DNA from 2 places in the Sinobaca sp. SA16-1 genome. Region 1 is predicted to be linked to the other one. Evidence: predicted binding sites of a transcription regulator. Region 1 holds the regulator's gene; the other holds the start of a gene.
What was found. Region 1 encodes LexA, which represses DNA repair genes until DNA is damaged. Its sites were predicted from a motif close to CGAACATATGTTCG; they were not measured.
Positions count from the first base shown of each region.

Region 2: AC5W2J_RS02815 (sigma-70 RNA polymerase sigma factor region 4 domain-containing protein) is a predicted target of LexA. The motif match lies at 3,446-3,459, and genes of this name have one in related genera.

Region 1 is NZ_JCAKFL010000003.1:627,712-633,276, forward strand. It holds gene AC5W2J_RS11145 (DsrE/DsrF/DrsH-like family protein) at 1-308, shown strand, start outside; gene AC5W2J_RS11150 (hypothetical protein) at 658-828, shown strand; gene AC5W2J_RS11155 (hypothetical protein) at 860-1,105, opposite strand; gene AC5W2J_RS11160 (hypothetical protein) at 1,311-1,556, shown strand; gene AC5W2J_RS11165 (hypothetical protein) at 1,587-1,799, opposite strand; gene AC5W2J_RS11170 (hypothetical protein) at 1,989-2,150, opposite strand; gene lexA (transcriptional repressor LexA) at 2,279-2,908, opposite strand; gene AC5W2J_RS11180 (hypothetical protein) at 3,069-3,284, shown strand; gene AC5W2J_RS11185 (YneB family resolvase-like protein) at 3,314-3,967, shown strand; gene AC5W2J_RS11190 (DUF896 domain-containing protein) at 4,111-4,353, shown strand; gene tkt (transketolase) at 4,673-5,565, shown strand, end outside.
Region 2 is NZ_JCAKFL010000001.1:579,679-585,243, reverse strand. It holds gene AC5W2J_RS02835 (ABC transporter permease) at 1-730, shown strand, start outside; gene AC5W2J_RS02830 (ABC transporter substrate-binding protein) at 730-1,734, shown strand; gene AC5W2J_RS02825 (hypothetical protein) at 1,802-2,299, opposite strand; gene AC5W2J_RS02820 (helix-turn-helix domain-containing protein) at 2,516-2,761, opposite strand; gene AC5W2J_RS02815 (sigma-70 RNA polymerase sigma factor region 4 domain-containing protein) at 2,776-3,345, opposite strand; gene AC5W2J_RS02810 (SunI/YnzG family protein) at 3,558-3,881, shown strand; gene AC5W2J_RS02805 (EamA family transporter) at 3,903-4,808, opposite strand; gene AC5W2J_RS02800 (glycerophosphodiester phosphodiesterase family protein) at 4,839-5,552, opposite strand.

The DNA of each region.
Region 1 (5,565 bases):
AATCGATGATGGAAAAAATGTTCGGAAAAATGATGCCGCGCGGTCCGGAAAAACTGGCTATGTCGAAAATGAATTTTGGCGGTATGGGACCGAAAATGATGAAAAAAATGATGAAAAATCATAATGTGTCTTCTTTGAAAGAGATGATTGAAATGGCCCAGGACCTGGATGTAAAAATGGTGGCCTGCACAATGTCTATGGACGTCATGGGACTCAAAGAAGAAGAATTGATTGATGGACTGGATTACGCCGGTGTCGCTACTTACCTGGCAGAAGCAGAAGAGTCCAACATTAACCTGTTTATTTAATACGTATACTGCAGAAAAGAGCCTGTGCCCCTAAGGGAACAGGCTCTTTCTAATATGTAGGGTGGATACGGACTGAACGACAGGAAACCCGGCAGCTGTCAGGCGATGCCGCAGGAAGTGACAGCGCCCATAATACCGGCTATAGCAATTCCTACTATAAATTTTTTCACGTTAGTCCTCCTGTATCTATATATTCATAATTATGGTAAATAGTTTACTTTATTATAGTCGATATTTCCTAAAAAAGGTTGCATTTTATTAGCTTTTTCTATGTATCGGTTTAAAACCGCGAATATGAAGAAAAAATCTTTTATAATAGAAGAAGAAAACAAGAAAGCGGGGAGATAATATGACAGAAGAGTTATACCATGATCTTTTTTTAAAAGATGCGGGGTTTCTTCCAGTCGAAATAGAAAAGTTAATGTTGGAGTATGCCGAAGAATTCCAGCATGCGGAGATTCAGCAGGTTATAAAGCATACAGATGAGCATTATACCGTCGTTACAAAAGTAACAAAATAAAAAAGCTCTCAAGCGTGAGAGCTTTAGATGATTATTTTTTTTGGATTTCAACTGCTTTATGCTCAATTTCATCGTACGAGTTAGTGCCGTTAGCGTAATCTTTTACCATACTCTCAAATGACCGGAATAATCGTTCATCCGCCGGGTCCTGCAGGTTAAGGCCCAATGAATCAGCAACTTCCTTTTGGTCCCGTCGAAAAGCGTCATCGGCTTCAAACGTATTTCCTTCTTTATATTTGTCCATATGATGGTCAACAAACTTTTTAATAATATCCACATGTATCTCTCCTTTGTTTAAATGGTCTCTTTGTTCTCTTCCCGGTTCCCGGGATATCAAAACGATGAAGCAGGAAGAACCGATTTGAAGCACCTCCAGGCAGAAAGCGCACAATTTTAAGATGGAATACAAGGGACAAGGACTCTCCCTTGAAGGATACGGTATACTGTAGGATAATGGCATACGGAAAGGGGATGGAACGAATATGGTAAGTGGAAGAAATACAGAAGATATGATTATGGATTTAGCGAGTCAGCTTTCTATCGAGCAGGCAAGAAACAAAATTTTATGGGATCTTATTCTACGTCATAATGTACTTTCTCAAAAAGATGTTGATAAAGAAGTAGAAAAGCATTATGAAACCTATCGCACCACTTCTTATGAAGAATTAACCGGGTTTAACTTAAGAGAAGACACCAAGCCGGTAAAAGAACCAGAACCAGAAGAATAAAAAAAAGCGTTCCCTGCAGGGGACGCTTTTTTAATGCCTTACGACATCAAGAAATAGAAAAAAGATAGATTTTACTGCGGTAAATACGAGAAGAAAAATGAACACCAGAACCAGTATAGTAAGAGCGAGAGTCTCCTGAAAATGGAGAATATCGATCAAAATTAAGTTAGCAAGCACAGCGGAAATTACGCCGATAAATAATGTACTGTTAAATACACGTTCCATTATATTAGATGCAGCCATTTCAACATCTCCTGATTAGTATAGATTCCGCTCTTGTGAAATAGTGAGCGTTGTTTGCCTTATTCCTATTAAACCGCATTAGAGACGTGAAATCAATGTCTAAAAAGTGACAAAACAGCGAAAAAAATGACTAACTGGTGAACAATAGAAAAAAAGAAGCAAATAAAAATAGAATACCCAGTGGGCATTCTATTTTTCGTATATATCATCGGCAAGCAGCTTAATAGGACTGCCGCACTGAGGGCAATTCTGGTATTCCTGATCAATAGCAGCATCGCTTAGATCAGAAGCCGGCATCTGCACCTCTGCTTTTGTTTCTTTGCCGCATGAATGGCATTTAATATAGAGCAATGGCTTATCTCCTTTCCATGATCATAGCTGTATTTAATTATATATTTGTATACCACAACAGGTTTTTTCAAAACCTCTCAATGAAAAAACGGCTTTCTTCAATAATGAAGGAAGCCGTTTTCTATTCGTTAATGAATGGTGCGGAAAACGCCGATGACTTTACCAAGAACAGTACAGTCATCAAGAATAATAGGGTCCATGGCTGCATTTTCAGGCTGCAGGCGGATATAACCGCTCTCCCTGTAAAAACGCTTTACGGTCGCTTCGAGCTCTTCGGTCATTGCTACAATAATGTCTCCGTTGTTTGCTGTCTGCTGCTGTCTGACAATAACCAGGTCTTTATCGTAAATACCGGCTTCAATCATACTTTCCCCCTGAATAGTAAGGACAAAAACATTCTCATGTTCATTTGCCACCATACGTTCCGGAAGAGGAATGTATTCCTCTATGTTTTCGATAGCTGTAATGGGTTCACCGGCTGTAACTTTACCGAGCATCGGAACGTACACAGCAGAGCTTTCGGATATTTCAGGCGGTGCATCTTCAAAAGACAGCACCTCTATTGCTCTTGGTTTAGTAGGATCGCGTCGAATAAAACCTTTGCTTTCAAGCCTGGATAAATGTCCGTGCACGGTAGAACTGGAAGCGAGTCCCACAGCTTCTCCGATTTCCCGGACAGACGGGGGATAGCCTTTTAGACGTACTTCCCCTTTTATATAGTCAAGTATTTGTTCTTGTCGTTTTGATAATTTAGTCAAAGTCCCGGCACCTCCTGTGCGTGTAATGTTATTTTAAAAAATTGTATCATGAATAATACGAACATGCAAACATCCGTTCTAATTTTACTTGACGGGAACAGAAGTTCTTATTATACTTTTAAAAAAGGGAACACACATTCTTAAAAACGGGGGAATTACAATGATTTCAAAAATAACGAATGTAACGATGCAGGAATGGATGATATTATTACTATTTGCAGCATCAATTTTATTTCTAATTATAGCCGTCCAGATTAATGCACCAGATGCAGAAGCAGGTTTTGTTTATGAAGACGATATAACGGAGGAAGCAGAAGAGCTTCAGATCGAACAGGAATTAACCGCCTATCAATGGGTGAATTATACCCTGGACTAATGAAAGTAATCAGAAGGTGAAGTGGGACGATGGAGAAGTGCATTATCTACTGCAGGGTGAGTACCGAAAAGAAAGAACAGCAGACTTCTCTGGAGCGGCAGGTGGAGGAATTGACATCTCTTGCCAAGAGAAACAATCTGCCTATTTATAAAACAATCAAAGAAGAACAGAGCGGCTATTCTATGGAAAGAGAAGGGCTGCTGGAGATGCTTGAAGACTTTTCGTCAGGAAAGGCTTCTATTTTGTGCGTGCAGGATGATACGAGACTTGGAAGAGGCCATGCAAAAGTAGCGGTCCTTCACGCCCTCCACAAAAGTGGAGTAACAATTTATTCCGTCCGGGAAAACGGCGTGCTTGAATTATCTGAGTCAGACAGTATGCTGATTGATATACTCTCCATCGTGGAGGAGCATCAGCGCAGGCTGCATAATTTTAAGATCAAGCGCGGAATGAAGCGGGCAGTAGAAAATGGCTACCGCCCCGATAAGAATTTAAAAAACCGGGGCCAGGGAGAGCGTGTAAAAAAAGAAGTGCCGATAGAAGAGATCATCAGGCTCCGTCAGCGGGACCTTCCCTTTTATGATATTGCCGCGACCCTGCGCGGACTCGGATACGATGTATCTAAAGCCACGGTGCACCGGCGCTACCGGGAGCATATGAAAAAAGAAGATGAACAGTCGTAGTGAAGGCTGAGCGCCTTTGGTGAGGCCCTATACCTTCCTATCCCTCCAGAACAAAGATGGTTCCGTTTGCATAAAAGCGGGTATATAAGTACCATTAATATAGAAGGATATTCATGGAAACGAACATAAAAGGGGGGAATATCATGTTATCCCAAGACAAAATTGCACGCATTAATGAGCTGTCCCAGCGCGCGAAGACAACCGGCCTGACGGAGTCTGAGAGCATAGAACAGCACGAACTGAGAGAAGAATACCTGCAGAGTTTCCGTTCGTCATTTAAAGACCAGCTTCATTCGGTTAAAGTAGTGGATCCTGAAGGCGCTGACGTTACCCCCGATAAGCTGGACCGATCAAAGAAAGAACGTAAAGTGTACCGCTCCAGATAGCGTGGCACACAAATATATTCTTCATCTGGCGTAATGATATTATATTCGTATATGAGCCGCTGCCCGAAGAGCGGAATCCGGAAGACCATTTTCGTTAAAACAATAGAGGATGGTCTTTTTAACGTGGTTACAACTCCGTTAAACAAAAGGAATTAGAAACAGCGGAGATGGTAGATCCGGCCTGTCAAAAGAAAGCCGGCACGATTTAGAAAAATTCCACGTATTTCGCCGCGATTCTTGTATAATAAAAAGAAAGCGTTTATTATTTATTCATGGATGGACGTTAATTACTAAACAGAGACAAGGGGAGAATACGATTATGGCAGCGCAGACTACAGCGACGCAATTAGAAAATTTAGCTATTAATACGATTCGTACGTTATCGATCGATAGCATTGAACGGGCTAATTCCGGTCACCCGGGATTACCTATGGGAGCGGCACCAATGGCCTTTACTTTGTGGACAGAGTGCATGAATCATAATCCTGGCAACCCGGAATGGTTTAACCGCGACCGTTTTGTTCTATCCGCGGGACACGGCTCTATGCTTTTATACAGCCTGCTTCATCTTACCGGCTATGACCTTTCTCTGGAAGAGCTTCAGAACTTCAGACAGTGGGGAAGCAAAACTCCGGGACACCCGGAATACGGCCATACACCAGGCGTTGAAGCCACCACCGGTCCGCTTGGCCAGGGGCTTGCGATGGCAACAGGCATGGCTATGGCAGAGCGCCATATGGCAGCTACTTACAACAAAAGCAGCTTCCCGCTCGTAGATCATTATACATATGTTCTATGCGGCGATGGGGATATCATGGAAGGGGTCAGTTCAGAGTCCGCTTCTTTAGCCGGTCACCTGAACCTGGACCGCCTGATTGTGCTTTATGATTCCAACGATATTTCGCTCGATGGCGATCTGCACCAGTCATTTTCCGAAAATGTCATGCAGCGTTATGATGCATATGGCTGGCACACCATCCTCGTAAAAGATGGCAATGATACGAAAGCTATTAAAGAAGCAATTGAAGAAGCAAAGCAAGCAGGCAAGCCAACTTTAATCGAAGTCAAAACGACAATCGGTTACGGCTCTCCTAATAAAGGCGGTACCAACGCAGCACACGGTGCTCCGCTTGGCGCTGAAGAAATTACATTGGCCAAAGGAATGTACAAGTGGGAATACGAAGAAGAATTCCACGTACCGGCAGAAGTAAC
Region 2 (5,565 bases), on a different contig from region 1:
TGGAGCCGCTCTTCTCGCATCTGCTTTTTTTATCATCTGGGAGGCAGGAGCCCGCTGGTATGACACGCCTTATATACTGCCGGCACCGTCTGCGGTGCTGCAGAGGCTGTGGGAACTTGCGGATATATTATTTCTTGTACACCTGCCGGCCACGCTTCTCGTTATAGTTACCGGACTTGGCATTTCCATCGTTTGTGGAGTCGGTATTGCGGTGCTGATGAGCCGGAGCCGGATGGTGGAAAAGAGTGTTTTTCCTCTGTTAATCACCTCGCAGACCATTCCAATTATTGCACTAGCCCCAATCTTTGTGCTGTGGTTTGGCTATTCCATGTGGAGTAAAGTCGCCGTAACGGTGTTGATCACCTTTTTCCCAATTACGGTCGGGGCGTTTGACGGTCTTCGGACAGCGAGCCGGGATATGCAGGACCTGCTTCGGACCATGGGGGCCGGGAGCTGGCAGATTTTCAGAAAGGTCCAGGTGCCGATGGCTCTGCCCTCGTTCTATTCCGGCTTAAAAGTGGCAGTCACGCTGAGCGTCATCGGTGCGGCAATTGGAGAGTGGCTGGGCGCAGATGCAGGGCTTGGATATTTCAGCCGCAGGATGATGACACAGATGGACGCAGCCGGCGTATTTGCACCAATCGTTTTGTTGTCGTTAGCAGGGATTGGCCTGTTTTTGGCAGTAAAAGCAGTAGAATATGCGACTACAAAAAAGGGAGGAAGAAGATAATGAAAAGGTGGATTAAACAGGTGGGGCTGCTTGCTGCAGGAGCATTTGTGCTGGCAGGATGCGGGAGTGAAAATGAACAGCAGGCAGAGAATGAAGAGCTGCAGGAAGTCGACATTATGCTGGACTGGTATCCTAATGCCGTACACAGCTACTTGTACACCGCGCAGGAAAACGGATACTTCGAGGAAGCAGGTCTGGACGTAAATATTATGTTCCCCACCAATCCAACGGATCCTTTGAACCTGGCGGCTGCAGGAGAAGTGGACTTTGGCATTACCTATCAGCCGGATGTTATTACAGCGCGGACCGAAGGAATCCCTGTAGTAAGCGTGGCGGCGATTGTGAGGTCTCCTCTTAATCACGTTGTGTACAAAGCAGACTCCGACATAGAACGACCAAGAGATTTAGAAGGCCGGACAGTTGGATACCCCGGGATACCGGTCAATGAACCAATTGTAGAAACGATGGTGGAAAATGATGGCGGTCAGTTTGAAGAAGTTGATCTGGTGGATATTGGTTTTGAGCTGCAGTCCTCTTTAGTAAGCGACCGGGCCGATGCGGTAAGCGGCGCATACATTAACCATGAAGTACCGGTGCTGGAACACGCCGGCACTTCCGTAGAATACTTTGATCCGGTGGATTACGGTGTGCCGCCTTTTTACGAGCTCGTTCTCGTTACAAACGAAGAAACACTGGCGGAAGAGGAAGAAAAAATTAACGCGTTCTGGACCGCGGCGGAAAAAGGATACACATATATGAAAGACCATCCGGAAGAAAGCCTGGACAGTCTGTTTGAGAATGAAGATCAGGAAAATTTTCCGCTTGAACGGGAAGTGGAAGAAGAAAGTCTGGATGTTTTAATGGAGAAAATGGAAACGGAAGAAGAAGCCTTTGGCAGCCAGGACCGGGAATCCTGGGAGGAAACGATCAGCTGGCTTGCAGAAATGGATTACATTTCCGAGACACCGGACACAGAGGACATATTTGTAAATATAGCAGAATAAACAAACCGCTTCGGGCTCTCTGGAGTCCGAAGCGGTTTTGGTTTATCTTCTGAAGCTGGTACCCGTTCTACATGATAAGGTAGTCGAGGTTCACATCTATCGTTTCCTCTAGTTGGTCGATACCATGCTTGTCCTTAACGGAACCGTTGTAAATAAGCTGAATGGAATCAGCGTTATCAGGAAGTTCCACTTTATAATAGGTGGAGTTCATTGTTTTCTGGCCGGGTTTTAATACTTCTTCATCTGTAGAAGATTCTCCACGTTTTTCTTCCATAGAAACCGCCTCATCGAGGTGATTGCCATCTTCATCAAGAACACGTATCTCTACGAACTGGTCATCATGATAACAGGTGATTTCCTCGCTGTTCGGGTTTTCGATGTAGGGGTGAATATAAACAATAGATTCTTCGGGATTTGTGTATTTAACGCCAACTTCTACACGTTCGGTCAACTGCTGGTACTGATGGCTGAAGGTAGGAGTAACAAAATAATATGTTGCCCATCCCAATGTAAGAACAATAACAAATGGAATGCCCCACTTCATCCATGTAAAACGATTTTTCACCATAATCCCCCTTTAATCGATACCCGTCTGCTGCTGTTTAAAATGTCAGGTTTGTTGTCATTTATTAGTATAAGCCGAACGGACACCGAATGAGAAGGGGATTTGCAAAGCGTTATATAGTCTTAAAGACCCTGTCATCATATTGAAATGTAAGACATATAATAGGTCCTATTCCGTATAAAAAAGGAAATAGTGATAAAAGAAACGCTTTTGCTGTTATTTTTGATTATGCTCAAGTGTGCTGACAAATTCGAAAAACCCGGGCGTCCGGCCCGGTTCAAAGCGGTGAACACATTCCATGCACTTTAATCGGAGGTCCTGGCGCAGGTCTTCCCGGTTCTGCGGTTTGGTCTGCGACAATGATTTCTGAATAAAAGGCTCAAATTTCTGCAGGAAGTCATACATGGCCTCCCGGTCCTGCTGTTTGGCTTTTTCTGCTAATACATACAGAGATGCTGTCATAGTATCTCGCTCCTTTAATGGGTGGTCGCTGTAATATAAGCGTAAAGTTTGGCAAGTCCCTGATGCCTGGAGCGGTAAATAGCCTGAGGCGTCACATTAGTAAGATAGGAAAGATCAATATCCCTCATCTGCTCTGCGTAGCTCTTTTGTAATATCCACTGTTGATGCGGGGTTAATGCCTGGTAGGCGGCATACAGCTTTCGGTTTTCGAGCTCTTCGGCAAGAACATGCGGAGACAGAGGAGGCTCCCATACCGGCTCTTCCCACGTATCACTGTCTACAATCAGCGGCTGCAGGGTTTCTATTTTCCGCTGTTTCTTATCGAATTGCACCGCATGCCAGTGAAGAGACTTTAAAATATACGCTGTTAATTTCTTTTCCTCCCGATACTGCCTGAACGCCTCATCCAGTGCTTTCTGATACGTTTCATCTGTATAACAGACCGCCTCTGCAAATAGGTTGGAGTGAAGAGGGTCGGCCAGAAACTGGCGGAGGGCAGGAGAAGAGAGCGCTTGTTTATGCGTGTGAATATAGTAATCAAGCCGAGGGCATTTTCCCAGAAGATGTGATAAATAATAAGCCACGATGTTCCCTCCTTTCTGTTCTTTCATATCAAAATTAGGGTGAGGCATATGCTTCTATATGAACAAAAGGTAAATACAGCAAAAAAAACAAACCATTTTACGAACATTTGTTCTTATTTTATAGGCAGGATAAAAGAATTGCAAAGTGTATTCGATATTTTGTTAGAATAGACCCTGACGGAAAAAATAGAAAAGAGGGACTGTAGATGAAAATGGCTGCTGGAATTCTTCTGCTGCTCATTATTGCAGTAGTGTATGTATATTTTGTCCGGACGCGTGCCAAAATCAGGGAGAACACCTTATATATTAAGCATTCTCTGCAGACACTGACGCTTCCGATTGACCAGATGAAACAAATTGAAGTATCACAGGGGCCGTCCGCTCTGGAGCACGACGAAGCAAATCGTGTCGGCTCGCCCTATGCGGAAAAAAAGAGGCTGATTGTCATTATGCAAGATAACACGATGCACGTGATTGCCTTAAAAAAAGCCGTACAGACCGCAGAAGTACTGCGGAGAAAAAGCCAGCTCTCCTAATCAAAGGAAAGCTGGCTTTTCTTATGGACTGTCCGGCAGAAGCGCAGTTTTTGATTTTTTGGTTTCGGCGACGAGCAGAACAGAAGATAGCACAAGCAGCACGCCGAGCGTCTGCCACCCATCGAGTCGGTCGCCAAACACGGCGACCCCAATAATAATAGCGACTACGGGTTCGACCGTAGATAGGATCGAAGCCCGGCTTGATTCAATATGGGTGAGGCCGAGCGTGTAAAGAATATAAGCGAGCACCGTCGGCACAATGGCAAGGCCAAAGGCAAACAGCAGTACCTGCGGCTGGAAAAGCAGGCTGCTTTTAGCAAACAGGCCCCCGGCTGGAATCATCAGCAGGCTGGCACAGATAAACGAATAAGCCGTAATCGTGATGGAATGATACGTCCGGCTTACATATTTTCCGAAAATGCTATAAAGAGCATAGAAAAAGCCGGAAGCAATGCCGGCTGCCATGGCAAGGGTGGTTACAGACGTCTGAAAACCCGGGAGCAGCCCGACAGCAAAGGCGCATCCGGTAATCGTAAAGCCCAGCGCCAGCAGTTTTCTCGGGGTAAGCCACTCTTTAAACAACAGTCTCGATAAAATCGTCACAAAGAGAGGGCCGGTATAGAGAAGCACGACGGCAAGAGATAAAGAAGCCTCCTGGATGACTAAAAAGTAGCAGTAGTTAAAAAACACAATACTTACTATTCCGGTCCCCATGAAAAAGGGAAAGTCTTTCCCTTTTATTTTCAAGTACCCCGGAAATTTAATGGCCAGAATAAATACAATAAATACGGCGGAAAAAACAGCCCGGATGGCTACGGTTTCCCAGGGAGTAAAGCCCGCCTGATACAAATATTCAACGAATAGGCCAATAGTCCCCCAAAGAGAAGCGCCTAAAAGAGTAAGAAGGTAAGCTTTGCTGCGAGTCATAGAGGCACCACCTGTATTATCGGTATTATTTTAGTGGGAAAGCGTAATCGGCAGAATACCGTGATCGGTCATAATGCCATCTACCTGCAGATTTACAAGCCGCTGCAGAGCTTTTTCATCATTTACGGTAAACACGCGCACCGTAATACCCTGTTCCATCAGTTCGACTATTTCTTTATCGGAAATGGTCTGGCGTTTTACATGAAGCGAAAAGACGTCGGCCTGCTGCAGATAGCGGAGAGGTTTATAGAGACCGGAAGAAACGAGCAGTGCCTTCTCCGGCTCTTCCCATTCTTCATGCAGCGAAACAACCGAAGGATGATGAAAGCTTGAAATGATGACCCGGGAAGCGGGCAGCGCGGGTTCAACAATCGTCTTTACTGCCCGTATAAGATCCGGCATCGTTTTTAAAGGGCCCTTTAGTTCAATATTAACAATCAGGTTGTTCCCGGCAAGCCAGTCTATAACTTCTTCTAAAAGAGGGATGGCCTCATACGTGCTGCTGAACCAGGAGCCGGCATCGAGATTTTTTAAATCCTCCCACGTTTTGCTGCGGATGGAACCGCGGCCGTTGGTTGTACGATTCACGCTTAAATCATGCATAACGATAACCCGGTTGTCCCGGGTAAGCTGGACATCGAGCTCAATACCGTCCGCGCCTCTTTCTTCTGCCAGGCGGAAAGCGGCCATTGTATTTTCAGGTTTTATGATTGAAACACCGCGGTGGGCAAACCATTTTGTCATAGTATCCTCCAAT